DNA from 3 places in the Bacillus sp. A015 genome. Region 1 is predicted to be linked to each of the others. Evidence: predicted binding sites of a transcription regulator. Region 1 holds the regulator's gene; each other region holds the start of a gene.
The links. The regulator LexA, encoded in region 1, represses DNA repair genes until DNA is damaged. The targets are predictions, from matches to a motif close to CGAACATATGTTCG.
Positions count from the first base shown of each region.

Region 2: a site for LexA is predicted at 1,249-1,262, ahead of ACSLGF_RS08035 (ImmA/IrrE family metallo-endopeptidase). Genes of this name have one in related genera too.
Region 3: a site for LexA is predicted at 6,968-6,981, ahead of recA (recombinase RecA). Genes of this name have one in related genera too.

Region 1 is NZ_JBSPZB010000020.1:1,498-11,667, forward strand. It holds gene ACSLGF_RS15070 (IseA DL-endopeptidase inhibitor family protein) at 1-154, opposite strand, end outside; gene ACSLGF_RS15075 (hypothetical protein) at 449-898, shown strand; gene lexA (transcriptional repressor LexA) at 945-1,565, opposite strand; gene yneA (cell division suppressor protein YneA) at 1,725-2,036, shown strand; gene ACSLGF_RS15090 (YneB family resolvase-like protein) at 2,054-2,701, shown strand; gene ACSLGF_RS15095 (DUF896 domain-containing protein) at 2,771-3,001, shown strand; gene tkt (transketolase) at 3,189-5,192, shown strand; gene sirA (sporulation inhibitor of replication protein SirA) at 5,391-5,837, shown strand; gene ACSLGF_RS15110 (YneF family protein) at 5,922-6,140, shown strand; gene ACSLGF_RS15115 (aspartyl-phosphate phosphatase Spo0E family protein) at 6,416-6,589, opposite strand; gene ACSLGF_RS15120 (cytochrome c biogenesis CcdA family protein) at 6,799-7,506, shown strand; gene ACSLGF_RS15125 (CcdC family protein) at 7,601-8,083, shown strand; gene ACSLGF_RS15130 (DUF2621 domain-containing protein) at 8,105-8,533, opposite strand; gene ACSLGF_RS15135 (Hsp20/alpha crystallin family protein) at 8,799-9,200, opposite strand; gene ACSLGF_RS15140 (small acid-soluble spore protein P) at 9,303-9,449, opposite strand; gene sspO (small acid-soluble spore protein O) at 9,466-9,612, opposite strand; gene acnA (aconitate hydratase AcnA) at 9,833-10,170, shown strand, end outside.
Region 2 is NZ_JBSPZB010000007.1:1,472-11,582, reverse strand. It holds gene ACSLGF_RS08040 (N-acetylmuramoyl-L-alanine amidase) at 68-967, opposite strand; gene ACSLGF_RS08035 (ImmA/IrrE family metallo-endopeptidase) at 1,278-1,826, shown strand; gene ACSLGF_RS08030 (poly-gamma-glutamate hydrolase family protein) at 1,853-2,476, opposite strand; gene ACSLGF_RS08025 (DUF5412 domain-containing protein) at 2,719-3,090, shown strand; gene hag (flagellin Hag) at 3,507-4,427, opposite strand; gene hag (flagellin Hag) at 4,827-5,738, opposite strand; gene ACSLGF_RS08010 (hypothetical protein) at 5,959-6,744, opposite strand; gene ACSLGF_RS08005 (Kelch repeat-containing protein) at 6,869-7,303, opposite strand; gene alr (alanine racemase) at 7,349-8,530, opposite strand; gene ACSLGF_RS07995 (protein CgeA) at 9,127-9,429, opposite strand; gene ACSLGF_RS07990 (hypothetical protein) at 9,762-10,013, shown strand; gene ACSLGF_RS07985 (IS3 family transposase) at 10,052-10,111, shown strand, end outside.
Region 3 is NZ_JBSPZB010000001.1:233,347-243,516, forward strand. It holds gene ACSLGF_RS01140 (MMPL family transporter) at 1-2,003, shown strand, start outside; gene ymfI (elongation factor P 5-aminopentanone reductase) at 2,033-2,761, shown strand; gene ACSLGF_RS01150 (DUF3243 domain-containing protein) at 2,835-3,092, shown strand; gene ACSLGF_RS01155 (DUF3388 domain-containing protein) at 3,224-4,015, shown strand; gene ACSLGF_RS01160 (helix-turn-helix domain-containing protein) at 4,039-4,953, shown strand; gene pgsA (CDP-diacylglycerol--glycerol-3-phosphate 3-phosphatidyltransferase) at 5,028-5,609, shown strand; gene ACSLGF_RS01170 (competence/damage-inducible protein A) at 5,627-6,877, shown strand; gene recA (recombinase RecA) at 7,055-8,098, shown strand; gene rny (ribonuclease Y) at 8,577-10,139, shown strand.

The DNA of each region.
Region 1 (10,170 bases):
ACATCGCACTCCAAAAGTGTTCTCTTGCATCAAGGGCAATATGTAACGCTTCTTTATTTGTTAAAGCGGCTGGTTTTTTGGAAGCGGCCAGTGTTGTTGATTGTAATGAGATCATAAGCATAATAGCAGTTAATAAAACAAATAATTTTTTCAAGGCGATTGCCTCCTTTTTTAAATGAAAACTTCTTATGTTACAAATGTTACAATAATTACAGTGATATTACAAGTATTAAATCTAAAAGTTTTTTATTTCTTTTCTTTCTATCTATATAACGTTTGAGCGAGACAAAAAGTTTTCATTTTTTTAATTTTTCTTCTTCACTACTATTTAACCGTTCTACAGAAGAACAAAACGTCTTTTGGAAAAATTTCTATTTGGACGTTCAACACCCTTTTTCATTTATGACATATACTGTCGTGATGAATGTCTAAGAAAGTGGTGTTTCATATGTATCATCCGTATGAAGGTATGTGGAATGGGTACTTATATGATAGGCAGGTACAAGGATGGCCATCGCTTCCTATTCCTCAAGTTGGAGGATTTCCTGGGTTTCCAATCGGAGGGGGAGGTACTGGGCCAGGGCAAGGTTCAGGCGGACAATCAGCCCCGCCAGCTCCGCCGCAGCATATCATCTCACAGTATCAGCAAGCAGTCTCTCAGCCTCAAAGTATGCAGTCACTTATTTCAGGGCAAAGTGTAAGTGGAGGCCAGCAAACTGTTCAGTTTGCTGCGGGATGTAATAGAAGATGGACGATTGTGTTCCTTAGAAACGGTCAAGTATTTTTAATGTATGTGCTTTCCTCACAGCCTTTTGGCCGTACAACAGGCTTTATATGGCCGAACTTTACATTTGGTTCGTTCCCAAGTTCGAGCATTCTTGCTTATTCTTGTTCATAAAAAACAAGCCGGTTCTCATCAGCAGCTGATGATATACCGGCTTGTTTTAATGAATATTTCTAAATACGCCAATCACTTTACCTAGTATACTCACATTCTGTAAAATAATCGGTTCCATTGATGGGTTCTCTGGCTGTAATCTAAAGTGTGTATCTTCTTTATAAAAACGTTTCACTGTGGCTTCATCTTCCTCTGTCATGGCGACCACAATATCTCCATTGTTGGCGGTGCTTTGCTGACGCACAATGACATAGTCCTTGTCCAAAATACCCGCATCAATCATACTTTCTCCCATAATTTCAAGCATAAATACTTGTTCATCTGGCGCTGCAAAAGTCTCTGGAAGCGGGAAGTATTCTTCTACATTCTCAATAGCCGTGATAGGCAGGCCTGCTGTTACTTTTCCGATGACTGGTACATTCATTACAGCACTCTTTGGAATATTCATTTCCTCTTCATCTAGTACTTCGATCGCTCTAGGTTTTGTCGGGTCTCTTCTAATTAAACCCTTTGTTTCTAGTCTAGCTAAATGTCCATGGACAGTTGAGCTGGATGCTAGACCGACAGCTTCTCCAATTTCACGAACGGATGGGGGATAGCCCTTGCTTTTTACTTCTTCTTTGATGAATGTCAGGATATCGAGTTGTCTTTTTGATAGCTTCGTCATCTTTTGCACCTCAAAACGTCAATTTTAAAGAAATTATAGCATGTTTTTCCTAACAGTACAAACATAGGTTCGAAAAAAACGTTTGACAGAAACGTTTGTTCGTATTTATAATGAATGACAGAAAGAGCGAACACATATTCTGTTAGGAGAGATGACATTATGAGGTTAAAAGAATCTATTATTTTTATTGGGGTATTCTCATTCATCGTTGGCATATTTCTCTCACTTATCGCAGTCACTAGCCATAATGATCCAAATCAATATGTTAAAATAGAGGTTCAATCAGGTGATACTCTTTGGGGGTTAGCTGATCAAGTAAACGACAGTAAAACAATCGACAAAAATGCGTTTATTGACTGGGTAACCGAACACAATGATCTTGCTTCAACTGAAATCCAGCCTGGCGACATCCTTGTGATACCAGTCAAAAAAGAGCATCCAGTCGTATATCAACTTGCAACAGTACAGTAGAAAGGTCGATTGAAGACATGAACGCAATCATTTATGCGAGAGTAAGTACTGTCAAAGAAGAGCAGGAAACCTCGCTGAAAAGACAAGAAGAAGAATTGCTAGCTTTAGCTGCTTTGCACAAGATGAATGTGGTCAAAGTCATTAAAGAAAAAGCGAGTGGATACGATCTAGATCGTAATGGTGTTTTTGATATGCTTGCTACGCTGAAAGAAGAGTCAATAGATGCTGTTCTCATTCAGGATGAGACGCGCCTTGGAAGAGGACAAGCAAAAATTGCGCTTCTTCATTGTCTTTTTAAAGAGAAAGTAAAGGTGTATAGTGTTTTTCATAGAGGAGAGCTTGAGCTTTCAGAAGCAGATGAGATGGTCATTGAGATTGTAGGAATCGTGGAAGAGTATCAACGAAAAATTCATAACCTGAAAATTAAGCGGGGAATGAAGAGGGCTGTTGAGCGCGGGTATCAGCCTGAACTCAATTTAAAACACCATGAGCAGGCGCCTGGCCGTGAGCGAATTGAAGTACCGATTTCAGAAATTGTTCGATTAAGAAAAAACAACATGACGTTCGCCGAAATTGCAGCAACACTTCAGGCACTAGGCTTTGACATTTCAAAGGCGACGGTGCATAGAAGGTATCAAGAATATGAAAAAGCTCTTACCACGTAAAGTGTGAATTGTTGTAAAAATGAATGATATTTAGTAGTATGTAGAGAAAATGTTTTAAAGGAGTTTGTCATGATTTCTAAAAAGCAGCTTGCAAGAATAAATGAGCTTTCAAAAAAGTCGAAAGAGACCGGTTTGTCGGACGCTGAAAAAACAGAACAAAAGCATTTAAGAGAAGAATATTTAAAAGCTTTTCGTTCTTCTATGAAAAATACACTTAAAACCGTGAAAATCGTCGATCCTGAAGGAAACGATGTCACACCAGAAAAATTAAAAAGAGAAAGAGATCAGAACCTTCATTAAGACTAGGATTTCTTGAATTTTGAAAAGATGGGAAGAATATTCTCATCTTTTTTCTTATTTGCATAAGTTTTTAGGTGATCGATAAACTAAATGTGACAAAATCCTTTTTTTTCAGCGTGAAATAGTTGTGAAAAAAGGACAGTAGATTTATGATAATGGTGTACACAAGATACGGAAGGGGATTTATATGGAAACGATTGAATTGAAATCTATTGCAACAATACGTACTCTCTCCATAGACGCAATTGAAAAAGCGAATTCCGGTCACCCTGGAATGCCAATGGGTGCTGCACCAATGGCATACGCTTTATGGACGAATCACTTAAACGTAAGTCCGCAAAATCCAAATTGGTTTAACAGAGACCGTTTTGTTTTATCTGCGGGACATGGCTCTATGCTTTTATATAGCATGCTTCATTTAAGCGGATACAACCTTAGCATCGAAGATCTAAAACAATTCCGCCAATGGGGAAGCAAAACACCTGGACATCCTGAATTTGGACACACAGAAGGTGTAGATGCCACAACAGGTCCTTTAGGACAAGGGATTGCCATGGCAGTTGGAATGGCACTTGCAGAAAGACATCTTGCGGAAACGTATAACAAAGACAACTTTAACGTTGTGGACCACTATACATACAGCATTTGCGGAGACGGAGACTTAATGGAGGGAATTTCCTCTGAAGCTGCTTCACTTGCTGGTCATTTAGGCTTAGGCCGTTTAATTGTTCTTTATGATTCAAATGATATTTCTTTAGATGGCGACCTAGATCGTTCATTCTCTGAAAATGTGAAGAATCGTTTTGAAGCGATGAATTGGGAAGTTCTTTACGTAACAGACGGCAACAACATCGAAGAAGTGACTGCTGCTATTGAAAAAGCAAAACAAAGTACGGACAAACCTACACTCATTGAAGTGAAAACAACGATCGGTTTCGGATCTCCAAACCGTGCGGGAACTTCTGGTGTGCATGGTGCACCGCTTGGCAGCGAGGAAGCAAAGCTGACGAAGGAAGCTTATTCTTGGACGTTTGAAGAAGATTTCCATGTACCTTCTGAAGTGTACGATCATTTCAAAGAAGCTGTAAAAGACGCTGGTCAGAAAAAAGAAGCAGCGTGGAATGAGCTATTCGAGCAATATGAAAAAGAATATCCAGAGCTAGCAGCCCAGCTGAAGCTTGCGATCGAAGGGAAGCTTCCTGAGAATTGGGATCAAGAGGTTCCTGTTTATGAAGCAGGCTCAAGCCTTGCCTCTCGCGCTTCTTCTGGCGAAGTATTAAACGGCATTGCGAAACAAGTACCTTTCTTTATTGGTGGGTCCGCTGACCTTGCTGGATCAAATAAAACAACGATTCAACATACAGATGACTTTGGCAGAGAGAATTATGCCGGTAAAAATATTTGGTTTGGTGTCAGAGAATTTGCAATGGGTGCCGCGTTAAACGGTATGGCACTTCACGGCGGTCTCCGTGTATTCGGCGGAACGTTCTTTGTTTTCTCAGATTACTTAAGACCAGCTATTCGTCTTGCTGCATTAATGGGACTGCCAGTCACTTATGTCTTTACGCATGATAGTATTGCCGTCGGTGAAGATGGGCCAACGCATGAGCCGGTTGAACAACTTGCTTCATTACGTGCGATGCCTAACCTTTCTGTCATTCGTCCAGCAGATGGAAACGAAACAGCTGCAGCGTGGAAACTGGCTGTATCTTCAACGGATAAACCAACAGCACTAGTACTCACTCGTCAAAACCTTCCAACGATTGACCAAGCACCAGAGAAGGCATATGAGGGAGTAGAAAAAGGTGGATACGTTGTCGTTGAAGCTGCTGATGCTCAGCCAGAAGCACTTTTACTCGCTTCAGGATCTGAAGTCGGTTTAGCGATTGAAGCGCAAAAGGCACTTGAAAAAGAAGGCATCCGCGCTTCTGTTGTGAGTCTTCCTGCATGGGATCGCTTCGATCAGCAGTCAGACGAATACAAAGAGTCAGTCCTACCTAAAGCAGTGAGAGCACGTATTGCGATTGAAATGGGTGCTTCACTTGGCTGGGAGCGTTACACTGGTCTTGATGGCGACGTGATTGCGATTGATAAATTTGGCGCTTCTGCTCCAGGTGAAACCATTATTGAGAAATACGGATTTACTGTAAGTAACGTGGTCAGCCGTGTGAAAGCGAAGCTTAATAAATAATCGATTTCCAAGCATCATGCTTTTTTGCTACCTGTTTGCAGAGCATTTCCATCCGCTCTGCAAACTTTTTTCTTTTTTCTTGTTTTTTTGACAAAACTAGTTTCTTCTTGCTTCATATATAGACAATTCTTTCTTTCACATTTTTGTATAATACAAGCAATAAACGAGATTGACGAAATGTGAAAGGAAGGGATAGACATGGAACGCCATTATTATATTTATTGGATTGAGGATGAATTTGCTCATCATTATTTTGGCAGAGAATCTATTTTGTTTCATTTGTTTGAGTCGTTACACTGGACGAACCGCACGGAAGATGAATTGGTTATGCTTGTTAAGCAAGTGGATTACGTGACGAAACGAATCCCTGCTTTTCATATGCACCAGCGATTAATGAACAACTTAACGAACATTCACTATACACAAATAGGCTCGATTTACAGCGCCTCATTACCAGATGGAAAAGGAACAGCTGCATTCATTATCAAAGATCGTTATATCCAAATGTCTGCCAAGGGTAGTTATGAGGCAGAAGCGGTGTTTTTTGAAGTGCTGAGAAAAATCAGTCCTTGCTTCCTTGCCATGGACTTTGGATCAAAGAAGCACGGGTGGCTCAATCCGGTAAAAGTGAGGAATTTTGTTTAAAAAAATAAAATTGAACGTGAAATGTTGTATAATAGCCTTTTGTTTAGTACACTTTATACGAGACAACATGAAGGAGGAAGAATTATGGATTTATGGGTTGTCATCCTTGTAGGCGTTGTTGCACTGCTTGCAGGAGTTGCACTCGGATTCTTTATTGCTCGTAAGTATATGATGAGCTACTTAAAAAAGAATCCACCAATTAATGAACAAATGCTTCGTATGATGATGATGCAAATGGGCATGAAACCGTCCCAAAAGAAAATCAATCAAATGATGAAAGCCATGAACAACCAAGCGAAATAATACGTACGATATTATGATCATAGATGGAACATGGTCATAAAGAATGGACAAGCTATGTCCTTTCTTTATTGAAGTCACCTTCATCAGACGCTTAAAACCACTGTACTTGCATGAATGAAGCAGGGAAGGTGGTTTTTATTATGGCGTCTGCGTCAAGCATCATCTGAAAGACCAAAAACAAAAAACCCCTGTGATCAGAGGTTTTTGTTTCGTTTATTGTCACACATATCAACTTTTCTAAAATCGTGCGGCATGGTTTATATCATGAGATATGATTAGTTGGCTGAGTTTGAGTGTAGGTGTCGTTGATATTGTAAGAGGAGATGATCTAGCTGCTGGCTATGTTCGATGGTCACTGTTGATGTCATCCCATTATGCAAGACAACTTTCATCAGCTCTTCTCTTTTTTCTTCAATTTGAGTTAATAATGATGTTTTTACCAAAGTCATGTTCCTTTCATGCAAATCTTGATAAAAAGAATCGATTCTATTATATCCATATTAAGGTTTATTTTCAAATTTAAAGGATTCGTTATCTCGATGTCAAATTAAATTATATAAGGTTTTAAGAGAATAGACCATCTTTATTGAGATGATGTAAAAAAAATGAAATGATTTTGTCATCTCTTGTTGTATATTATAAGAAGGGGGGTGTTCTTTTGTCAGATCTGAATTATTTTTTAGCTTTTGGAGCAGGGTTTCTTTCTTTTATCTCACCGTGCTGTCTTCCGCTTTACCCAGCCTTTTTATCGTATATCACGGGTGTTAGTATAGATGAAGTGAAATCTGAGAAGGTGATGCTGAGAAGAAGAAGTCTGCTTCATACATTATTCTTTTTAATTGGGTTCTCTATCATTTTTATTGCGATTGGCTTTGGGACATCGTTCGTTGGTTCGTTCTTTATTGAATATCATCAAGCGATTCGTCAAATTGGGGCGATTCTCATTATTTTCTTTGGCTTTATGATTCTTGGTGTATTCCAGCCTTCTTTTCTCATGGGGGAAAAGAGGATGCAGTTTAAAAATCGTCCGGCTGGTTTTTTTGGATCGATTCTCATCGGAATGGGTTTTGCCGCTGGATGGACACCCTGTACCGGCCCGATTTTATCAGCTGTCATCACACTTGCTAGCAACAAACCGGAGTCCGCTGTGACCTATATGATTGCGTATGTATTAGGCTTTGCCATTCCGTTTTTTGTTCTGTCCTTTTTCATCACGAAAATGGCGTGGATCAGAAAGCGTCAGCAGCTCATCATGAGAATTGGCGGGATCATTATGATTGTGGTAGGGATTTTACTGTTCTTTGATCTTCTAACATGGATTATCATTATGTTCTCATCATTGTTTGGTGGATTTACAGGCTTTTGAAATCGTTTTCTACAGTCGCGGCGAATGGTTTTTTTTCGTCAATTGGAGTATATTATACATAGACTGACCTTAAAGAATAAAGGAATGATTTGATATGATGATCATAATCTCTTCTATAATTGCAGTATGTATGGCGGTAGCCGTCATGTTTATTCGCATTAAATCATCTGCAAAACCTGCAACCGCGAAGAAAATTATTTTACCTCCTATATTCATGAGCACTGGCGCTCTGATGTTTTTGGTCCCTATGTTTCAAGTAACTGGAGCCGAATTTCTTGAGGCGATCACAGTGGGGATGTTTTTCTCCATATTTTTAATTAAAACATCAAAATTTGAAATTAGAGGGAATGAAATTTATCTAAAGCGATCAAAAGCATTTGTGTTCATTCTCATTGGTCTTCTTGTTATTCGTATTGGCATGAAGACCATCCTGAGTTCTTCCATTGATTATGGTGCGTTAAGCGGGATGTTTTGGATCCTTGCCTTTGGCATGATCGTGCCTTGGCGGGTCGCCATGTATTTATCGTTTAGAAAGCTGTCTAAACAATTAGATCCGCAGCAGGCTCAAATGAATTAAACCTCCTTTTTAAAAAGGAGGTTATTTTAATAGCGATTCGTATGGCGTGTGATCGATGTTTTTTTCTTGCAGGCGCTTAAGTAAAAACTTATGGTCTCGCTTTGGCGTAGCGATTATATAGCCGCGAATGATTAAGTCTAAATTAATGCTGGCAGCCTGTTCTTTTAATGCCAGTTCGCCAATTTTACCCGCAATTTTTTCTTTGGCGACATCTCGAAACAGCTCTGGAACTGGTAATACGAGCTCATTTAAAAGCTGTTTGTCCTCATCCCGCCATAGGTGCAGGCTCTTTTGAATATATTCATCCTGCCAATCAAGTTCTGATTTCCCGTCTTCCTTCGGCAATCGTTTTAAAAATTTGCGAAACATAAAAAAGCCACCGATTGCTAGTAATCCGATCATCACTGTCCCCCAAAATAAAATGAACCACAAAAACCAGCCGCTTAACATGTTCTCACTCCTTATACCCCTTATGTCTCTATCTTATTTTACATGAAGAGATGATAGAAGAAAATAACAAAAATGTCTGTATCTTTTCTCTATAAGCGCCCCTTTTTCATTGATAGACGTCCATTTACTAGAAGGACCCAAACCATTTAGTAGAAAAAGAATATATTATCGTATCGCGACTCTACTATTTGGCCATGGTGGTTCGCAAAAGGGATTGACTTGAAACGAACGGAAGAGAGCCCACCAAAAAAATGAAGGTGGGCTCTTAATGTTTGAAATGCGGCATTTGAAAGGAAAATGCCCCGTCTTGATGATGAGAATATTTTTTAATTTTTATCGATATGATTCGGTTTTCGTATTCTGTGTCAATGTCTTTGTTATTCAAATAAAAAGGGAGCATGACACTTTTTTCAATTTGCTGTTCGCTTTCATCATTTGGCTTTTGTGCCGTGAAAGCTAGAGTGAGCTCATATCCAGCGAAGGTCAGCTTTACATCAGTGATCGACAGGGTAGAGATATCGATCTCAATAATATAATCACGGCTTGTTTCATAAAGATCAATTGGGAGGTGTTCATCATACCAGGCAAAAGGATCATCCATTAACACATTAAGCCAATCATCTATTTCAAGAAAATCAGAGGAATTCACTTGCTTTTCATTCTCCATAAACACTCCTCCATCACATCTCATAATAAATCATATGTTGAAAACTGAAATGTGTGAAAGACCTAAAACGTCCCGTTTGGTCACGGGATGAGAAAGGAATGTTTACATATCATGATGTGAATTGTGCTTTTGTCTTGAATGGTTGCGGTTTTTCACTTTTTTACTGCCTGATAATGGCTCAGGCTGCCTGCCATGATGCTCCTTAGGAGAGTTTTGACGGATGTCTTTCCCTGTGTTTTTATTCGTCATGATTCTTGCTCCTTTCTTATTGGTTCTTTTTGCGTTTTTTATTGTTTTGTCTTTGTTCTTCTGTTAAAACGAGCTGATCATTTTCAATATAGCCTGCACCTTTTCCTTGGCTTTTGGCTGCGTTCATGCCGTCAATCACATGATTTGCTTTTCGTTTTGTCATGTTCTATCACCTCAATATTAGTATGAACCCGCGCCACTCGGTTTATGAAGAGTAATCATTTCCTAATGATAAGATAAACTTATTGAATTTAATAAAAGTATTGTTATTTACTTATGTATGAATTTGTTTTAAGATGAAATTGTGAGAAAATTGTGGTGAAATACGACGATTTTTCTGAGAATTGAAATTGATCTTGATCATCAAAAGGGGGATTTTGGACATGTCGAAACAGCAGCAAGTCGCTAAACAAGACGCTTTTCAATCTAGAAAAACGTTTTCGACAAATGGGAAAACGTATCACTATTATTCGTTAGAAGCACTAGAAAAACAAGGAATCGGAAATGTTTCTAAGCTGCCTTATTCCATTAAGGTACTGTTAGAATCAGTGCTTCGCCAAGTAGACGGTAGAGTGATCAAAAAGGAACACGTTGAAAACTTGGCAAAATGGGGAACTGCCGAGGTAAAAGAGATTGATGTTCCATTTAAACCATCTCGTGTTATTTTACAAGACTTCACGGGTGTACCAGCCGTCGTTGACCTTGCTTCTTTAAGAAAAGC
Region 2 (10,111 bases), on a different contig from region 1:
TTCTCCTTATGTCCGTCGAATAAACGAAAAAAGTGAAGCAGTCATCCAATCATACAAACAGAAACACTCACTTATTTAACAGCTCCAGAAGCTTTTCCTTCGTTTTAGGGCCGTATACCCCATCACTTGTCAAACCATTTATCAGCTGAAAACGCGCTACGGCGTTCGCCGTTTTTTCTCCGTAAACTCCGTCGATCCCTTTATTTGCAGCTGCTTTATCAGGATAAAAATAAACAGCAGCAAGCGCTTTTTGGACGAGGCGTACGTGCTCTCCCTTTGTCAATGGAGAAGTCACCTTTAAAACCCCATCTGGCAGCTCATCCATACTCTTTGCATCGTTACGATAAATTTTGAGAACCTGTCCAATTTTGATCTTATTCGGATCGCTAATATCATTCCACTTCTGTAAATCTTGAACTGTGACCCCGTGAGCTTTAGCAATACTCGTTAACGTATCCCCGCTTTTGACGACATACGTGATGACCGGCTCTGGATCTCCTGCCGTTTCAATTCCTTTTTTAAATTGATCCCATGTAGAAAGAAGCTGGCGTGGACATGCTTTTCCAGACCAGTGCTGATGTGTGACCACATTTGCTAGCGGTATATGATGTTCTTTTAATAGCTTTTGAATAAGCCATTGTGCATGTTTGACCGCTTGCTGAAAATGTCCATCTTCATTCTCACAAATTTCAATTCCGATCGACTTCCGGTTACCATTCCCATGTCCATCCCCTGCATGCCAGCCATTTTCATTTAACGGCAGGTGCTGAAAGATTTCATGATCATCCACTGTAAAGTGCCAGCTCACCTCTGTCGCTGGGCGTTTGACGTATGCCGCATGACTTTTCGCGTCAGCTCCCTTAGATGTATTTGCAGTGTTATGAACAGTCACATACATCGGTGTCATGGCGTATCCTGGCCGGTTTCCATTTCCAACTGGAATAAAATCTTGATAAATTTGTACCATGTTCTGCACTCCCTTTTGCTAGATTGATTTGTTCTTTCTCATCAATCAATGGCATTCGTAAGACAAATTTTGTTTGTTTTAGTGATTAGACTATGGTAAAATTTGAATTCAATCTTCCTTTTTTAATAGTGGAGAATGAAAAAATGAAGAAAAAAACAGGAAATAATTCCATTTTTCTTTGATTTTATGTTAAAATTGTTGAAAACAAGCCGATATAAAAAGTAAGCGATAGCTTTATTAGCCATTTAGTCCTATACGGACTTTTCTTTTACGCCAAAAATAGAACATACGTTTGCATGGAGGTTTTTAAATGACTTATTTTTTAACCCATTTAGAAGAAGATATTAAACGGTTATACGCTCAACTACAAATAAGCGGTCCTGCATATGTAGACATGCAAAGGATCGCTTCTGAATTTAATGTATGGGTCCATTACGAGGATACCGGCAGCATGATGATCAAACATCAAGGTCTTTACAGTATTATTTTAAACAGATCCCTATCACCAGAAGAACAGTGGCAGGATTTTGCCCACGAGCTCTGTCATGTGCTGAAACACGCAGGCAATCATTTCAAGATGCACAAGCTCTTTCGAGAACTGCAAGAGTTTCAGGCAAAACAATTCATGTATCACTTTTGTGTTCCGACCTTTTTACTCCTGCAAATGAAGCTTCCAAATCTACGGCAGCAAGCGATTTTGCAAATTACTCAAACATTTCACGTAACCTGGGCTTTTGCTGAAAAACGGCTTGCCTTATTCGAACAGCGAAGAGTAGGCATTCGCTTTCAAAAGGAGTTTACTTCCTATTTAATGAAAGCGGAAAGGGTTGCAGAAAAAGAAGCTGCTTATCAAACGTAAACGCCTGCACGCATAACAAAAGAGGTTTATTCATAAAGGCTTAGTACTTGTTTCAGTACATTTGTGTATCTATAAAATTGTTCATTTTGTGTAGCACGCCGGTAGCGCCGCCTAAAGTCTTGAAAAAATGCTCTTCTTTGCGCCTGACTAATTTCAAGTTGTACACTTTTTCCTGTCAAACATTGATTATTTATATTATGAGGATGTGTTCCAGAAAAACGATCAGATTCAGATAGCAGCAATGCTTGAAAACCATTGAGCGTTAAACGTTTCACTGTTTCTGCCGCTCTTTCTCTGTCCGTACCTCCCACTAACGTTTGAAGCACCTCTGTTTCTCCGTAGCCATGGAGTGCAAACGTATAATGATGTGTATGCACTTGAGAAAGACAAATCGGCTCATCAAAACGTGTGCTTGTAATATGCAGAACATGATTGCCTTTCACTTTAAGGCCCTCAAATAAATACATAGAATAATCGCTTGCTAATTCATGGATCAGCTCACTCACGCCTGATTCAATTCCTCCGGCATGAGGCGACAAAACCAGAAGCTGATCTCCTTCCCGCTTGTGTAGAATTTGATAGTCAATCCCTTTTCTTTCATGAGCGGAAAGCTCTTCATAATTTTGATACGTATCGATGATTTGCGTCATTCTATCTGCCCCATTCCTCTATATGAGCATAAGTCTACTGATCTCAAATTCTTTTGTAAAGTGTGTTCGAATCGTCTATCCACATGAAGACATCCTTAAATTTTCCTTATCTTTAGGCTTTCTGTTGAATTTTGAGAAAAAATGACCGATAATTGAAACAAGTAGAACTTTTAGACTATATGAATCTTTTTGTATTCTCTCTCATAAATTAGCATTATTGTGATCTAAATCTGGAGGAATTCATGTTAAAAAAGAAAACCACCCTCATCCTCGTCATCTTATTCATTAGCTTTGCTGGTATCATTTATTGGAAATGCTTCTCTCTTCAAGGCGTGTCTCACGGAACATTCATCCGCTCTATGTCATCACCCGACGGAACATATATCATCAACACCTATCGTCATAGTGGAGGAAAGCTAAAGGAGAACGCAGTCAGAGCAGAAATTGAAAACAAACTGACCCATCGAAAGAAAACGATTTACTGGAAATACCCTGATAAAGATCCTCTCATCAAATGGAAAAATACACAGCTTGTTCAAATTGGACACGAGTTTTTAAATGTTGTAAAAGGCGAAACGTACGATTATCGCTTTGAAAAAAGAAACAGAAAATAACAAGTCATCAAAAAACGAATCCTCTTTAGATTCGTTTTTTTTACGTTTACATCACCTTTTGCATAAAGTCTTTCCTTTCTTTGCTTACCACAGTCAATCGCTCCACAATTTCACTAAACTCTGTCACAAGTAAAGCTTGTTCTAATGATGATCCTATCATATGTTCCTTACTCTCAAGTAATGTATGTTTGTATGTTGGAGAAAATCCCTTGAGGACTGAAAAAAGTTTCGATGCAGGCGATGCTTACTTTCGCTGCCATGAATCTCAAAAACTAGCAAACTGGACATGGAAAGGACCATGTCCAGCGTAAGCCAACTGATATATTTTATCAAAATAAGTGAAAACCCCACTTTTACTTCAAGTAAAGGTGGGGTTTGTCTACGGTCTGAAAAAGCCCCTCAATGGGGCTTTTTGATTAACGTAGCAATTGAAGTACGTTTTGCGGCTGCTGGTTTGCTTGTGCTAGCATCGCTTGAGAAGCTTGAGAAAGAATGTTGTTCTTTGTGAACTCACTCATTTCTTTCGCCATGTCAACGTCACGAATACGAGACTCAGCAGCTGTTAAGTTTTCAGCAGAAGCGCTAAGGTTGTTGATTGTGTGCTCTAAACGGTTTTGGACCGCACCAAGCTTAGATCGCTGAGCAGACACTTGCTTAATGGCTGTTTCAATAATACCAAGTTGTGCATCAAATCCAGCAGATTCCTCGCCATCTTCATCACTTGCACTAATGAATTTTGTCACATCAATTCCAGCAACAGAACCAGCTCCATCTTCACCTTCAGCAGTCCCATCTGTTCCTAAAACTGAAGCACCCATGTTTTCAATGTTAAGTGTAATTTGTTGTGTTGCGTTTGCACCGATTTGGAATACAAGGCTTTGTGCCTCACCACCTTCTTCAGCACCCTTAGACGAATAAGTCCCGTCTAATAATTTCTTCCCGTTAAACTCTGTACGAGTAGAAATGCTTGTAATCTCATCTTGCAAGTTTGAGATTTCATCTTGAATTGATGCTAAATCCTCTTCCTGTTGTGTACCTGTGTTCCCTGCTTGAACAACAAGCTCACGAATACGTTGAAGTATCGCATGAGATTCAGTCAGTGCACCTTCAGCCGTTTGAATAAGAGAGATACCATCTTGAGAGTTTTTAGTAGCCATTTCTAAACCACGGATTTGACTTCTCATTTTTTCAGAGATCGCAAGACCTGCTGCGTCATCCCCTGCACGATTGATGCGAAGACCAGAAGAAAGTTTCTCCATGTTCTTTTGGCTTGAACCGTTGTTAGTAGAAAGACGATTCAATGTGTTAAGTGCTGCGATATTGTGGTTAATTCTCATTTCTTATTACCTCCATGTGTTTTGAACCTAATAGACATCCTTGTCCAAAAGTTCTAAATTAGAATTTTTTTGTAAGGCTTACAATCCATTTATCGAACTGACTTGGAATATGTTTAACAAAAAAGGAATAAATAAGAAATAAGACTTATGATGTATGGTCATTTCGCTAGGGAGTGGAAAAATTAAGAGTCTTTATTCTCCGATTAGAAGGAGTCATTTAGATTCGTAAAAATTGGAAGTAGCTTCTGTAAATAAGATGAAATGATGTGGATATTGTGAGACATACGCGAATTTTTCTATTTTAATAGGAGAATGATTGGTTGAACATAAGAAGAACTAATTATTCAATAGAGGTACTATTTAATTGCATAAAAAAAAGCCCCATAAAGGGGCCTTTCATTAACGTAGTAATTGAAGTACGTTTTGTGGCTGTTGGTTCGCTTGTGCAAGCATTGCTTGAGACGCTTGAGAAAGAATGTTGTTCTTTGTGAACTCACTCATTTCTTTCGCCATGTCAACGTCACGGATACGAGACTCAGCAGCTGTTAAGTTTTCAGAAGAAGCACCAAGGTTGTTGATTGTGTGCTCTAGACGGTTTTGAACCGCACCAAGTTTAGCACGTTGTGACGATACTTGGTTGATAGCTGAATCAACAATCTTAAGTTGAGTGTCAAAACCAACATCTGCTGCATCTGCTGCATTAGTTGCAAAGGCTGTTACATCTAAATCTTTAATTGATTGGTTTGCAGTGATGCCACCAGCCCCATCATCAACGCCTAATGCATCTGCACCCATATCTTGGATGTTAACTTTGATTTGCTGCGTCCCATTAGCGCCAATCTGGAAAACTAAAGATGGGTCAGCGGCTGCTGGTGGGGTAGAAGCTTTATAATCACCATTTAATAGTTTTTTACCGTTGAACTCTGTACGATCAGAAACACCATCAATCTCTTCAATTAAAGCATCCATTTCATCTTTAATTGCAGTTAAGTCTTCATCTTGCTGTGTACCAGTATTTCCAGCTTGAACTACGAGTTCACGAACACGTTGAAGGATTGAGTGAGTTTCAGTTAATGCACCTTCAGCTGTTTGAATAAGGGAAATACCGTCTTGTGCGTTTTTAGACGCCATTTCTAATCCGCGGATTTGTCCACGCATTTTTTCAGAGATCGCAAGACCTGCTGCGTCATCTCCTGCACGGTTGATTTTAAGACCAGAAGAAAGTTTCTCCATGTTCTTTTGGCTAGCACCGTTGTTTGCAGACAAACGGTTCAATGTGTTAAGTGCTGCGATATTGTGGTTAATTCTCATTTCCTATTACCTCCATGTATGTGGGACCTGACAGACGTCCTTGTCTGAAAAAAGTCCTTTATTCTAGGGCTTATCAACCCTGACAATTCTATTATCGGACGTGGTTATAGGATGTTTAGCAGATTTTAAAAAAAATATCTTGTTTTTTCATGACATTAATCCTTAATTTAACAATTGTGCAAAAAAACTGCTGATCTATTATCAGCAGCTTTACAGTTTATCAATATTGCTTGATATCAAACATTAAGATATTTGGATACACCACGTAATCTTTCTTACTTGTGAAAGGCCCTTTATTGTGCTCATCATTGATTTCATAGAAGTTCATACCAATTCCAAAACTTCTCTCTTTATACCAGTTTAGAAAATCGTTGATTTCTTTCATTGAAAGCAAATAATCCTTTTGTAGCCCGTTTATCATGGTAATTGAAAGTATACCTTTCGCAGTTTCTTCTCCAGGCTTTGTTCCATCTTGGCCTTTCGGTTCTTCTGTTGTGCCATCACCAGGTTTTGTTCCATCCTGATCTTTTGGTTCTTCTGCTGAACCATCATCTGTCTTTGTTTCACCTTCAGCAATTTGCAAATCTTTTAATGAGATAGAGATCACTGATTTGTAATCACTTTTAATCGATTTTGAATGATAATCTTGTTTGAAATTTCGTCCTCCTATAATATATATGGTATCCTCAATCGTTACAGCACTTGAACCTACTCTAGCTTCAGGTAAATTGACCGAACTTCTTTTCACAGAATTAGTTTTAACATCATAAAACTGTGTATAGGATGATAATAGACTGGATCTGTCATCATACTGACCGCCAGCCATAAACAATTTTCCCTGATATGTTGTAAATGCAGCCCCTAGTTGATAAAAATTCAACTGTGATTTCGTTTGTACCCATTGATTTGTTTCAATGTTATATTCATATACGTGGGCATTATGAAGATTACTAACTGTTCTTTCCCCACCTGTGGCATAAATTTTATTGTTAATGACTTCTGACATAGACATACCAGTAAGTTGCTGAGGAAACATTCTTAATTGTTGCCATTTATCCGTTTTTATATCATAACTATAAAAATTATGTTCTTGAAAAGGACTTTTATTCGTTGCAAGAATATAAATCTTATCATTTACAAAACTCGCCTTTTGTCACAGCAAAGTATGGTATATTAATTGGTGTTTCTGCCCATGTATCTAATTCTGCATCAAAAATATCAATCGTATTTGTGCTATCTTGATATGCCCCTCCAATGACGTATATTTTTTTACCTATCGCCACTGCCGTACTATCTGTTCTTTCTCTAGACATGTCAGCTTTTGAGCTCCATTCATTTTTGTGAGGATCATACATGTAGGTATTTTTATTACTATATGATTTTTCACTACTTCCCCCAAAAACAAAAATCTTCCCATCTACTACTGCGGAACTAGAATGAAGTCTCTCTTCAGGTAAGTCTGCTCGCTTCGTCCAGCCATTTGTCTCAGCTGCATGAGCTTTTAACGGATGAATTGTTACCATCATAAAAATGCTCAAAAGCACTAAAAATAAACCTTTTATCATTGTACACCAGAATGAATATAACCAAAGTGCACCTGTTATTTATCCTCACACATACATCACCGGTGTCGACATTTTAATAATCTTCCCACCTCGACGATAAAACCTCGGAACACGGCGGCTTAAGGTGGCGATGACTTCATAGTTAATCGTATTGAGCATTTCGGCGATTTCATCGACAGAAATTTCTTCGCCTTTTTGGCGGCCGTAAATGACGACTTCCTCGCCTTGCTTTGCCTTCATTTCGCCTAAACTGATCATGGTCATATCCATTGTGACTCGCCCCGCAATCGGCACTCGTTTTCCTCTGAAAAGCATAAATCCTCGATTCGATAAGGCACGCGAGTACCCATCCGCATAACCAATCGGTATAGTCGCAATGACTTCATCAGGCTTTGCCACATAGGTAGTACCATAGCTGACGGTCCTAGGCTCTGTCTCCATTTCCTTCACGAAAGCAATTCTCGCCTTTAAACTCAGAGCGGGTTCCAGCTGAACAGCGTCTAAACTTTGAATATATTGTGATGGATATAGTCCATAAAGTCCGATGCCAAGCCGAATCATATCGGCACTAAATTCAGGAAATGCGATGGCAGCGGCCGTATTGTTCATATGTACGGTAGGCAGCGTAATTCCTTGTTTTTTTAGAAAACGAAGAAAATCAGTAAAAATATTGTGCTGAAGCAATGTGAAATCAGGGTCCGGCTCATCCGCAGTTGAGAAATGCGTAAAGATTCCATCCCATCTGAGGTATTCACTTTCTTCAAGTGCCTCAACGACTTCCAAAAGCTCTTCCTTCGTTCGAACGCCTAGTCGCCCCATGCCTGTGTCGACATTGACATGAATGCCAAGCCGACGCTGACTTTCTTCTTCCGCTAAAATGGCATTTGCTTGATTGATCCAGTCTGCACGTAGACCGGATAGGTCAATTCTCCATGTCGCAGCTTTTTTTACACAGTCGAGCGGGGTAAATCCAAGGACTAGAATAGGCGCTTCAATTTTCGCTCTTCGCAATACAATGCCTTCTTCCAAGCTGGCAACCGCCAGCTCTGTCGCACCGCTTTCCAGTGCCTGTCGCGCTACCTCCACTGAGCCGTGTCCATAAGCATTCGCTTTCACCACGGCCATGATCTTACTTTTCCTTGGAATATGTGCTTGAATGGCTTGAATATTTCTCTTTATTGCATCAAGATTGACTTCGATCCAGACTTCCCTGCAAATCTTTTGCACTCGTATAACCTCCCTGCTTATCTCATACATCCATTTTTCCTCATTCATTATGTTTATTCCTTGTTGCATGAAAACATTCAAGACTCGAATGTATGAGTCTGTTCCTCTTCAAAGATGATATATCGAGAGCTTAGATAAGCCAGTGAACGATCCTAAACCTTCATAAAGTTAAAATAAGTATGACGATTAGCCATTGCTGTCGCACGAAATTGTCGAACTATTTTATACCCTTCAGTGATTTTCATATCGACACTTGAAGAAGTCACCTTCTTGTCCCTCTCTCCTTCCCCCTCTTCCACACAAATCCCTAGTATTCACTCACTTTTCTGTAGAGTAAGTATTGCACCTTGATTCAATTATGTAGCGTGAATCCTTTCATATAAGAAAAAACACCATCCAGCAAAATGACTGAATGATGTTTTTTCATGTTTCTGTACATCTTTAAATGATTGATGGTGTCAACATCTAGCACACTATAGCATCCTTTAGTAACTTCATTCATGATCTCAAATATTCCCCTGGAAATAACCTATTTGATTAAATACGAACGCATGCCAGCTATAGGTTCATTCACATACCAAAGAATGTGACAATATTTAACTAGGGAACGTCACACTTTCAATTTTGTTCACATCTATTAAAGTAGGTCCAGTACCTCCTAACCCTGAGTCATTAAAAAATACAATGCCCGCCACCTGATTAAACGTGACAAAATTACCTGGGCCATAAAAGAAACCTGAATCACCAACGATGCTAAGATCAGTACCTGGTGTAAGTCCCGCAAAAAGCCCATTAAATTTCGAACTTGCGGTAGGATTTGATGGTTGGTTATTACCAAAACCTACACTTTGTGAGATGTTTAAACCAAGAGCCGATAAATCCTGTGTTATATTTCCCACGATAATGCCTCCTTCTCTAATTTTTTCTTCTATTCCATACAGTCTATTCCTATCGAAATTTTTTGAATGAGTTTATAGTGGAGTTTTACTGAAGAAAAATGAGACACGGAGGACTTTTGAGACTGCGTTGTTCCGTTATCGAATTATACAGCTTGCCTTCCTCCATTCCAGGCGAATAAATGAATGGTGCTTTGTATGAACGCACGGCACCTATCAATAAAGCGGTGCTAATCATAAAGGGGACTGACCCCATAAAGTGAGACAAATAAAAAACACCTTTAAGTTGAAAATCGGGTATAGAATACCTGAAAATAATTTGGAGGTGTTTTTCTATGGGCTCAAGAGTTAGTTATCCAATTGAAGTGAAGATGAAAGCAATTGAAATGCGATTGGCGGGAGTACCAGTTAAAAAAGTGTTGGAGGAATTAAATATTCGGAATGTGACTCAACTTAAAACATGGATGAAATGGTATAAATCTGGAGACATTCATCGTTTAAGACAGCCAGTAGGCAAACAGTATTCGTACGGGAAAGGGCCTGAATATCAAGATGAGAATGAGAAATTGAAAACGGAAATTCGCTAATTAAAACAACAAATCGACATATTAAAAAAGTACACAGAATGGGAAAGGAAGTGAAAAAAGAAGCGTTCGTGTCGATTTATGATACGGTAAAAGACAAA
Region 3 (10,170 bases), on a different contig from region 1:
CACTTCCGCCAATTCTGATGTATAAAGGGACTCTTTCCTATAACAATCTTGATGAAATCGGTAATAAATATGAATCCGTCAATGCGTTCAATACGATTTCTGACAAATTCGGACCAGGGGAAGCACTCCCGGCAACGGTTGTGGTGAAATCATCTGATCTGTTAGACAACAATAAAGGGCTGATTGCCGTTGAAAAGCTCAGCCGTGCGATTGAACAAACAGATGGCGTGAGTAAAGTAAGGAGTGCAACACGTCCTGTCGGCAAAGGCCTGAGTGATCTGTACGTGAAGTCACAAGCTAAAGAGCTGAATAGCGGACTGGATAAAAGTAATGAAGGCTTGAAAAAAATCCAAGATGCACTTACGAAAATGAGTAAATCCATTGAGGATCAAACGCCGCAAATCAAATCATCTGGAAAAGGCATTAATAAATTAATTTCTGGTACAGAATCAGTGCAAACAGGCATTCAAAACGTCGAAAAATCGTTAAAAGATTTGCAAAGCGGAATCGATCAAAACAAAAAAGGTGTAGCAGCCATTAAAGAGAAAATCAAAGGTGCGAAAAAGGAATTAACGGCTCAAGTCGCACAAGTGAATCAGCAAGTTGCCCTATATAAAAGCATTTCCAAAGAATTAAAGGCAGCATTAGCGCAAGTGGATACGTCATCCTCTGCCGCAGCGGATGTAAAAGCATTAATCACACAAGCAAATAAACAATTTAGTACACTCGAAAAACAAATTCCGCAGGTAAAAGAAAATCAATCGTATCAAGCCATCAAAGCTTCATACAATGAACTTTCTACTACCTTACAAGAAGGTGCCAAACAGGCAGACAGTTACGCAAAACAAGCAAAAGAAGCAAAAAAACAGCTTGAAGCAGCTGATGCTTTTATCGTAAAAGCTTCAGAGCAGCAAAAAGTGTTTACAAATCAAATCGATCAGCTCATTGCAGGCTTAGAAGAAATTGAAAATGGATTGGCTCAAACGTCTAAAGGGCAAGGACAGTTAGCTGATGGTATGCCAAAGCTTGCAAATGGAGCAGGTGACATCATTAACGGTCAAAAGCAAATGAAAGAAAAGATTGGCGGCTTTGGTGATGACCTCACCAAGCTGACAGATGGCCTGAACAAAAGTGTAGATGGACTTGAGAAAATTTCAAGCGGCTTAATGGGTGCAGGTGACTACTTAGACGAACTGAAAAATGCACCAGATCAAGACATGGCCGGCTGGTTTATTCCAAATGACGTCCTGAAAAATAAAGCATTCAAGCAAGTATTTGATTCATACATGTCGGATGACCGCAAAATGACAAAGATTGATGTCATTTTAGAAAAAAATCCATATGGCAATGAAGCCTTGTCGACGATTAAGCAAGTGGAAGCTTCTGTCGAGCGGGCACTCCCTGAAACAAACCTAAAAGATGTATCATTTGGCGTTTCGGGCGTATCAAGTATGAACGCTGATTTAAAACAGCTGTCAGACCAAGATTTCAATAAGACGGTTTTTTACATGATGATCGGTATTTTCCTCATATTGGTGATTCTGTTCCGGTCGCTTGTCATGCCGCTTTACTTAGTTGGTTCACTCATTTTGACTTACTTTACAGCAATAGGTGTAACGGAATTTATTTTCACCCATTTCTTCGGATATCCGGGTATCAACTGGGCTGTTCCATTCTTTGGCTTTGTCATATTGATGGCGCTGGGAGTAGATTATTCTATTTTCTTAATGGAGCGGTTCAATGAATACAAAACAAAAGACATTCAGTTTGCAATGACCGAATCAATGAAGAATATGGGATCTATTATCATGTCTGCTGCTGTTATTTTGGCAGGAACATTTGCAGCGATGCTGCCTTCAGGTGTGCTGTCGCTTTTACAGATTGCAACACTTGTCCTGACAGGACTTTTACTGTATGCACTTGTTGTGCTACCATTGTTCGTACCTGTTATGGTCAAATTGTTCGGATCAGCAAACTGGTTCCCATTTAAACGAAAAGAATAGGTATTTCATAAAGAAAGTAGGAACAATGTATGAGTCGTTGGGCGCTTATTACTGGTGCCAGTGGAGGGATTGGGCAGGCGGCAGCCAAAAAGCTTGCCCAGGAAGGCTGCCATCTGCTGCTTCATTATCACCAAAATGAACAGGCAGCCATGCGTCTCTCCGCTCATCTGGAAGAGACATATGAAATAGAGACGCACGTCGTTCGTGCAGATTTAGCTAAAACAGGCGGAGCAGATGAGCTTGTCAGGTGCCTGCCGTTATTTCCAGATATACTTGTTTTGAATAGCGGTAAGAGCCATGTCGGTTTAGTGACAGATACAGAAAAGGAAGTTCTAGCCAGCATGGTGCAGCTTCATGTCACAAGTCCATATGAGCTCACCCAATCCCTTTTGCCTGCAATGATTCAAAAAAAAGCAGGTCATATCATTGCGGTTAGCTCCATCTGGGGAGAAACGGGCGCATCGTGTGAAGTGCTGTACAGCATGGTCAAGGGTGCACAAAATGCCTTCATTAAAGGGCTCGCAAAAGAGCTTGCCCCAAGCGGAATTAGAGCAAATGCCGTCTCGCCCGGTGCTGTTCAGACTGACATGATGCAAAGCTTCACGCAAGAAGACATTGCGATGCTTGAAGAAGAGATTCCACTCGGCCGGCTTGCAGCACCCGAGGAGATCGCAGATGTCATTTGGTTTCTCGCTTCAAAACAATCAAGTTATATCACGGGTCAAATTTTATCCGTGAATGGCGGCTGGTACTGTTAAAAAACGTGTATAATTCGTCTCTCCATGACAAAAGCTATGGCTGTAATTCATCTTTTCGAATGGAGGAATCGACATGTCTGTACTTGAGAGCTGGGACCATTGGAAAAACTTTTTAGGTGACCGTTTAAATCATGCGCAGGATAAAGGTTTATCAGATGATACAATCAACAACCTTGCGTATGAAATTGGCGGATATCTAGCTAACGAAGTGGATGCAAAGAACGAGCAGGAAAGAGTGCTTGCTGACCTTTGGAGCGTTGCATCAGAAGATGAGCAGCGCGCCATTGCAAATATGATGGTCAAGCTAGTTGAAAATAATAGCTCGCACTAAACAAAAAGAGGGGTCGTTTGTGCCTCTCTTTTTATTTTAACCGTTTAGCAACATTGTGCTTTCTAAAAATGTGAAAATGCTTTATGATAAAGGAAGGTAAAAATTTGCCACAATGAAGGGGGTAATATCATTTGGCAAAGCTCGAATGGTATTTTGAATATGAGATATATGTAAACCGTCCCGGACTTTTAGGAGACATTTCTTCTCTAATGGGGATGCTTTCAATTAATATTGTGACAATTAATGGTGTTGATGTATCAAGACGCGGAATGCTTTTGCGCTGTGACCACACAGATCAAATTAAGCGCCTTGAATCAATTTTAAATACAATGGAAACGATAAAAGTAACAAAATTAAGGCAGCCAAAACTTCGTGACCGTTTAGCTGTTCGTCATGGACGATACATCCAGCGGGATGCTGATGACAAAAAGACGTTCCGTTTCGAAAGGGACGAGCTCGGTCTTCTTGTTGATTTTATGGCTGAACTATTTAAAAAAGAAGGACATAAATTGATTGGTATTCGCGGAATGCCGCGTGTTGGAAAAACAGAATCAATTGTTGCTTCAAGTGTATGTGCAAGCAAAAGATGGCTGTTTGTATCGTCTACTCTTTTGAAACAGACCATCCGCAGTCAGCTGATTGCTGATGAATACAGCCCAGATAACGTCTTTATTATTGATGGAATTGTGTCGACAAGAAGAGGTTCTGAGAAACACTTACAGCTTTTAAGAGAAATTATGAGACTGCCTGCAACGAAAGTGGTCGAGCATCCAGACATCTTTATTCAAAATTCAGAATATACAATGGATGATTTCGACTATATCATTGAACTGCGCAATAGTGCAGACGAAGAAATTACATACGAGCACGCTGAAGAACCACAAGTATTTGATCATTCTGGTTTTTCCGGCTTCGATTTTTAATATGGTAATGGTAGGTGTTTGTTTTGACTGAATTGGGAAAACGGCTCGTTGAGGCCAGAGAGGAAAAAGGGATGTCGCTGGAGGATCTTCAGGCGGCGACCAAAATCCAAAAGCGCTATTTGCTAGCAATCGAACAAGGAAACTATGATATTATTCCAGGTAAATTTTACGTCAGAGCGTTTATTAAACAATATGCCGAAGCCGTTGGACTAAATCCTGAACAATTGTTCGAAGAATTTCGTAAAGATGTACCAAGCACGTATAACGATGAAGTATCTGATAAATTATCAAATATTAAACCGCAGAGAGAGCTGCCAAAGCCTGCCTCGAAGGTGCTGGAGCTATTGCCGACGATCTTAATCATTGGAGGCATACTTGTGGTGATCGCCATCATATATGTGATCGTGCAAGCGGTCAATCAGGATAGCGGACAGAAGAATAATCAGGCAGCTCCTCAGAAATCAGAATCAAAATACGAAGTGTCTGAGGATTCATCACTCGCAAAGGATCAAAAGAAAAAAGAAAAAGCCTCGTCAGATGATAAAGAAAATACATCTAAAAAAGACGATTCATCAAAGGATGATTCATCAAAAGACGATGAAGCTGTTTCTTTGAAGGCGACGAATACAGAAGGATCCACGACAACATATGAAGTGTCAGGTGCAGATGAGATGGAGTTAACCATTTCTGCCTCGCAAGCTTCATGGCTGCGCGTGAGAGACGAATCTGGAAAAGTGCTGAAGATGGGTGAACTGAAAGATGGCGAATCGTTTAAAACAGACCTGTCAGAGCTCTCCCAGATCGATATCCGTCTCGGGAATGCGACTGGAATTGACATCAAGGTCAATGACGAGACACTTAAGTACGAATTAGACCCTAAAGACACGATGACACAAAACATTGTGATTGTGAATAAAGGAAAGGAAAAGTCATCTTAAGCAAGTAGATGACTTTTCTTTTGTTCCTACTATTATATACATAAAAAAATTGCTTTATTGGAGGATTGGATTTCATGTTTAACTTACCGAATAAAATTACTCTTTCTCGGATCGCCTTGATCCCTGTTTTTATGATCATTATGCTTGCACCTTTTGACTGGGGTGTTGCACGCTTTGGTGATGTCAGCATTGAAGTGACTCACCTTGCCGGAGCGATCTTGTTTATTGTGGCTTCGACAACCGATTGGATTGATGGTTACTACGCACGTAAGTTCAATTTAGTGACGAATTTTGGTAAATTTTTAGATCCGCTTGCAGATAAATTGCTTGTTTCAGCTGCTTTAATTATACTTGTTCAATATCACCTCACGCCGGCATGGATGGCCATTGTCATCATTAGCCGTGAATTTGCTGTAACAGGTTTAAGGCTTGTATTAGCCGGAGGCGGTGAAGTGGTAGCGGCCAATATGCTTGGAAAAGTGAAAACATGGGCGCAAATCATTGCGATTTCAGCACTTCTATTGCATAACCTGCCGTTTGAACTTGTATCATTCCCGTTCGGTGATCTTGCGATGTGGGTAGCGGTGTTCTTCACTGTTGTCTCGGGCTGGGATTACTTTGCGAAAAACTGGGAAGCTTTAAAGAATTCTAACTAACAAAGGACGTGTACGCTTTGAAGTCAGAGAGAAAAGCAGAAATTATTGCAGTCGGTTCCGAACTTTTGCTAGGGCAAATTACGAATACGAATGCACAATTCATCAGCAAACAGCTAGCTGAAATTGGTGTGAATGTTTATTACCACACAGCAGTTGGTGACAATCCAGAGCGTTTAAAACAAGCCATTCAAGTGGCGCAGGAAAGATCTAATTTTATTATATTCTCAGGCGGTCTTGGACCAACAAAAGATGATTTAACAAAAGAAACCATTGCAAATACACTCGGAAAAGAGCTTGTGCTAAATGAAGAAGCATTTGAATCGATTCAAGACTACTTTCGAAAGACCGGACGTGACATGTCACCGAACAACCGTAAGCAGGCACTCGTTCTAGAAGGATCTGATGTATTGGTGAACCGGTTTGGGATGGCACCAGGTATGTTTATTCAAGAAGAAGATACGTTTTATATTCTGCTTCCTGGACCACCAAGTGAACTGCACCCGATGTTTGAAAACGAGGCGAAGCCGCTGATTTCTGAGAAACTTGGCTTAAAAGAAAAAATCGTGTCTGTTGTGTTGCGTTTCTTCGGAATCGGTGAATCACAGCTTGAAACAGACCTTGAAGATTTAATCGATGCTCAGACCAATCCGACGATTGCACCGCTTGCAGCTGACGGTGAAGTGACACTAAGGCTCACAGCCAAGCACGAGGATGAAAAAGAAACGGAGCGTCTGTTAAAAGAAACGGAAGCGCAAATTTTAGAGCGGGTAGGCGAGTACTTCTACGGATATGGAGATACATCTCTTGTCCATGAAGCTTCCAAGGCCTTGCACGAACACGGGAAAACAGTAGCATCCGCTGAAAGTCTGACTGGCGGCATGTTCTCCGAATGGCTGACAGATCTCGAAGGGGCATCATCGATTTTTAACGGAAGTGTGGTTTGTTATACCAATCAAGTGAAGCAGCAGGTGCTTGGCTGCCGGGAGGAAACGTTGTCTTCTCATGGCGCTGTCAGCAAAGAGTGCGCTTTAGAGCTCGCTGAGGGCATTAGAAAGCTGACAGGAAGCGATATCGGTATTAGCTTTACTGGTGTGGCAGGACCTGCTAGCCAAGAAGGACAGCCTGTCGGAAAAGTGTTCATTGGGCTATCCACTAAAGATCAGAAAGTCGTGTTTGAATGGATGTTTACAGGCAGTCGATCAGGCATTCGAAAACGCGCTGTGAAATATGGTCTGCATCACTTGCTCAAATTATTAAAAGAGAGTTAATTTTGTTTTTTGTTAGGTTTACTCCTTTATAAAAGACTGTTTTTTCTAATAGAAACAGCTCTTTTCTTAAAAGATCTGCCAAGAAAAAATCGAATATGTGTTCGATTTTTTCTTGGCAAATGACGTAAAACAAGGTATAGTATAGATAGTGGAATTGATAAAGGAGGAAACAATAGAATGAGTGATCGTCAAGCAGCCTTAGATATGGCTCTTAAACAAATAGAAAAACAGTTTGGTAAAGGCTCTATTATGAAACTAGGAGAGCAAACAGATACACGTATTTCAACAGTACCTAGTGGTTCGTTAGCACTTGATACTGCGCTTGGAATAGGTGGATATCCTCGCGGTCGTATTATTGAAGTATACGGCCCAGAGAGTTCTGGTAAAACAACAGTAGCACTTCATGCAATTGCTGAGGTTCAGCAGCAGGGAGGACAAGCTGCATTTATCGATGCAGAGCATGCGCTAGATCCAGTTTACGCTCAAAAACTAGGTGTCAATATTGATGAGTTGTTACTTTCTCAGCCGGATACAGGAGAGCAAGCACTTGAAATTGCAGAAGCTCTTGTCCGCAGTGGTGCAGTTGATATTGTTGTCATTGACTCAGTAGCTGCTCTTGTACCAAAAGCAGAGATTGAAGGAGACATGGGTGATTCACACGTTGGTCTTCAAGCACGTTTGATGTCTCAAGCACTTCGTAAACTATCAGGTGCTATCAACAAATCGAAAACAATTGCCATCTTTATTAACCAAATTCGTGAAAAAGTAGGGGTCATGTTCGGTAACCCTGAAACAACGCCTGGTGGACGTGCTCTGAAGTTCTATTCGTCTGTTCGTTTAGAAGTGCGCCGTGCTGAACAGCTGAAACAAGGCAATGACATTATGGGAAATAAAACAAGAATTAAAGTTGTGAAAAACAAGGTTGCACCGCCATTCCGTATTGCGGAAGTAGACATCATGTATGGTGAAGGGATCTCAAAAGAGGGAGAAATCATCGACCTTGGAAGCGAACTAGATATCGTACAAAAGAGCGGAGCTTGGTATTCTTACCAAGAGGAACGTCTTGGACAAGGCCGTGAAAATGCGAAACAGTTCCTTAAAGAAAACAAAGATATCCTCCTCATGATTCAAGAACAAATCAGAGAACACTACGGTTTGGATACAAACGGAGTGAAAGAAACCGAAGAAGAAGGACAAGAAGAATTGGAATTTAAAGACTAAAAAGACGCTGAAAAGCGTCTTTTTAGATTGTTGACAAAGGGCTAAAATTGATCTTTATTTTAGCCCTTTGTCTTCTTTTTCAGCTTCAGCGTGAAGAGAAAGTGAGAGTTTTTAAGACAAGATGTCCACAAAACCCTCATTTTCGTCTTTTGAACTGTTCAAGAAACGATAAATGGTGTTTTTCACTTGAAAAGCGTCTTTTTTTTACAATTACATGACAGGTAGCGGTCAAAAGTTCTGTCTTCGCTTGAAATAACGACTTACGCCTCAGTCTGACTAGCTTGACAAGTATTTCCGACACAATTACAATGGAAATGTATCACTTGTTTTTCTTAACATGATTGATAACTAATTTAAACTTGACAAGGGCAGTGAGGATCTCATTCCCTGTGAAGGCCCTGTATGTTGAGGTACAAAACAATGTACATGCCGACACTTTATTTGTAAAACCAAGTTCATAGCAAGAGGAGGTGAAAATATGTCGCCTACGATGTTTACGATCATCTCCATTTTGCTGAGCCTAATCTGTTTAGTTGTTGGCTACTTTGTTCGTAAAACCATTGCAGAAGCAAAAATATCCGGCGCAAGAAACATGGCCGAACAAATTGTTGAGGATGCAAAGCGTGATGCGGAAGCATTGAAGAAAGAAGCGCTCTTGGAAGCGAAAGATGAAATTCATTCGTTTCGTGTAGAGGCGGAGCAAGAAGTTCGTGAAAGACGTAATGAGCTTCAAAGACAAGAAAACCGTTTACTTCAAAAAGAAGAAAATCTTGATCGCAAAGATGAAACTTTAGATAAACGGGAGTCCCTGTTGGAGAAGAGAGATCATTCTCTGAATGAACGACAACAACATATTGAAGAGATGGAAAGCAAAGTGGATGATATGATTCGTTTGCAGAAAGCCGAGTTGGAACGCATTTCTAGTTTAACTCGAGATGAAGCGAAACAAATCATTCTGGATCAAGTTGAAAATGAGCTTTCCCACGACATTGCAGTCATGACGAAAGAATCTGAAAACCGGGCGAAAGAAGAGGCTGATAAAAAGGCGAAAAACATTCTTTCACTTGCGTTACAGCGCTGTGCAGCTGATCATGTAGCTGAAACAACGGTATCTGTAGTCAATCTTCCAAATGATGAGATGAAAGGTCGTATTATCGGACGTGAAGGACGAAATATCCGTACGTTAGAAACGTTAACAGGTATTGACCTGATCATAGATGATACACCTGAAGCTGTCATATTATCGGGCTTTGATCCGATTAGACGTGAAACAGCGAGGATAGCTCTGGACAAGCTAGTCCAGGATGGCCGCATTCATCCTGCACGAATTGAAGAAATGGTGGAAAAATCACGCCGTGAAGTCGATGATTATATCCGCGAGATGGGTGAGCAAACGACATTTGAAGTCGGTGTTCACGGTCTGCATCCGGATCTCATCAAAATTCTCGGTCGCTTAAAATTCCGTACAAGTTATGGACAAAATGTCCTGAAGCATTCAATTGAGGTTGCACATCTTGCAGGTCTCATGGCTTCAGAGCTTGGAGAAGATGCAAAGCTTGCAAAACGAGCAGGTCTTCTGCATGACATTGGAAAAGCCATTGATCATGAAGTAGAAGGAAGCCACGTAGAAATTGGCGTTGAGCTTGCGACGAAATATAAAGAGCATCCTGTTGTCATCAACAGTATTGCCTCGCACCACGGTGACCAAGAACCGACATCTATTATCGCTGTTCTTGTTGCGGCAGCTGATGCATTATCTGCAGCACGCCCTGGTGCAAGAAGTGAGACGCTTGAAAATTACATTCGGAGACTTGAAAAATTAGAAGATATCTCTGAATCTTATGAAGGTGTTGAAAAATCGTTTGCGATACAGGCTGGACGTGAAGTACGTATTATGGTGAAGCCAGATTCAATTAATGATCTTGAAGCTCACCGTCTAGCAAGGGATATTCGTAAGCGAATCGAGGACGAGCTCGATTACCCTGGTCACATTAAAGTGACGGTCATTCGAGAAACTCGCGCAGTAGAGTATGCAAAATAAAGCGGTGCGCTTAGCGCCGCTTTATTTTTTT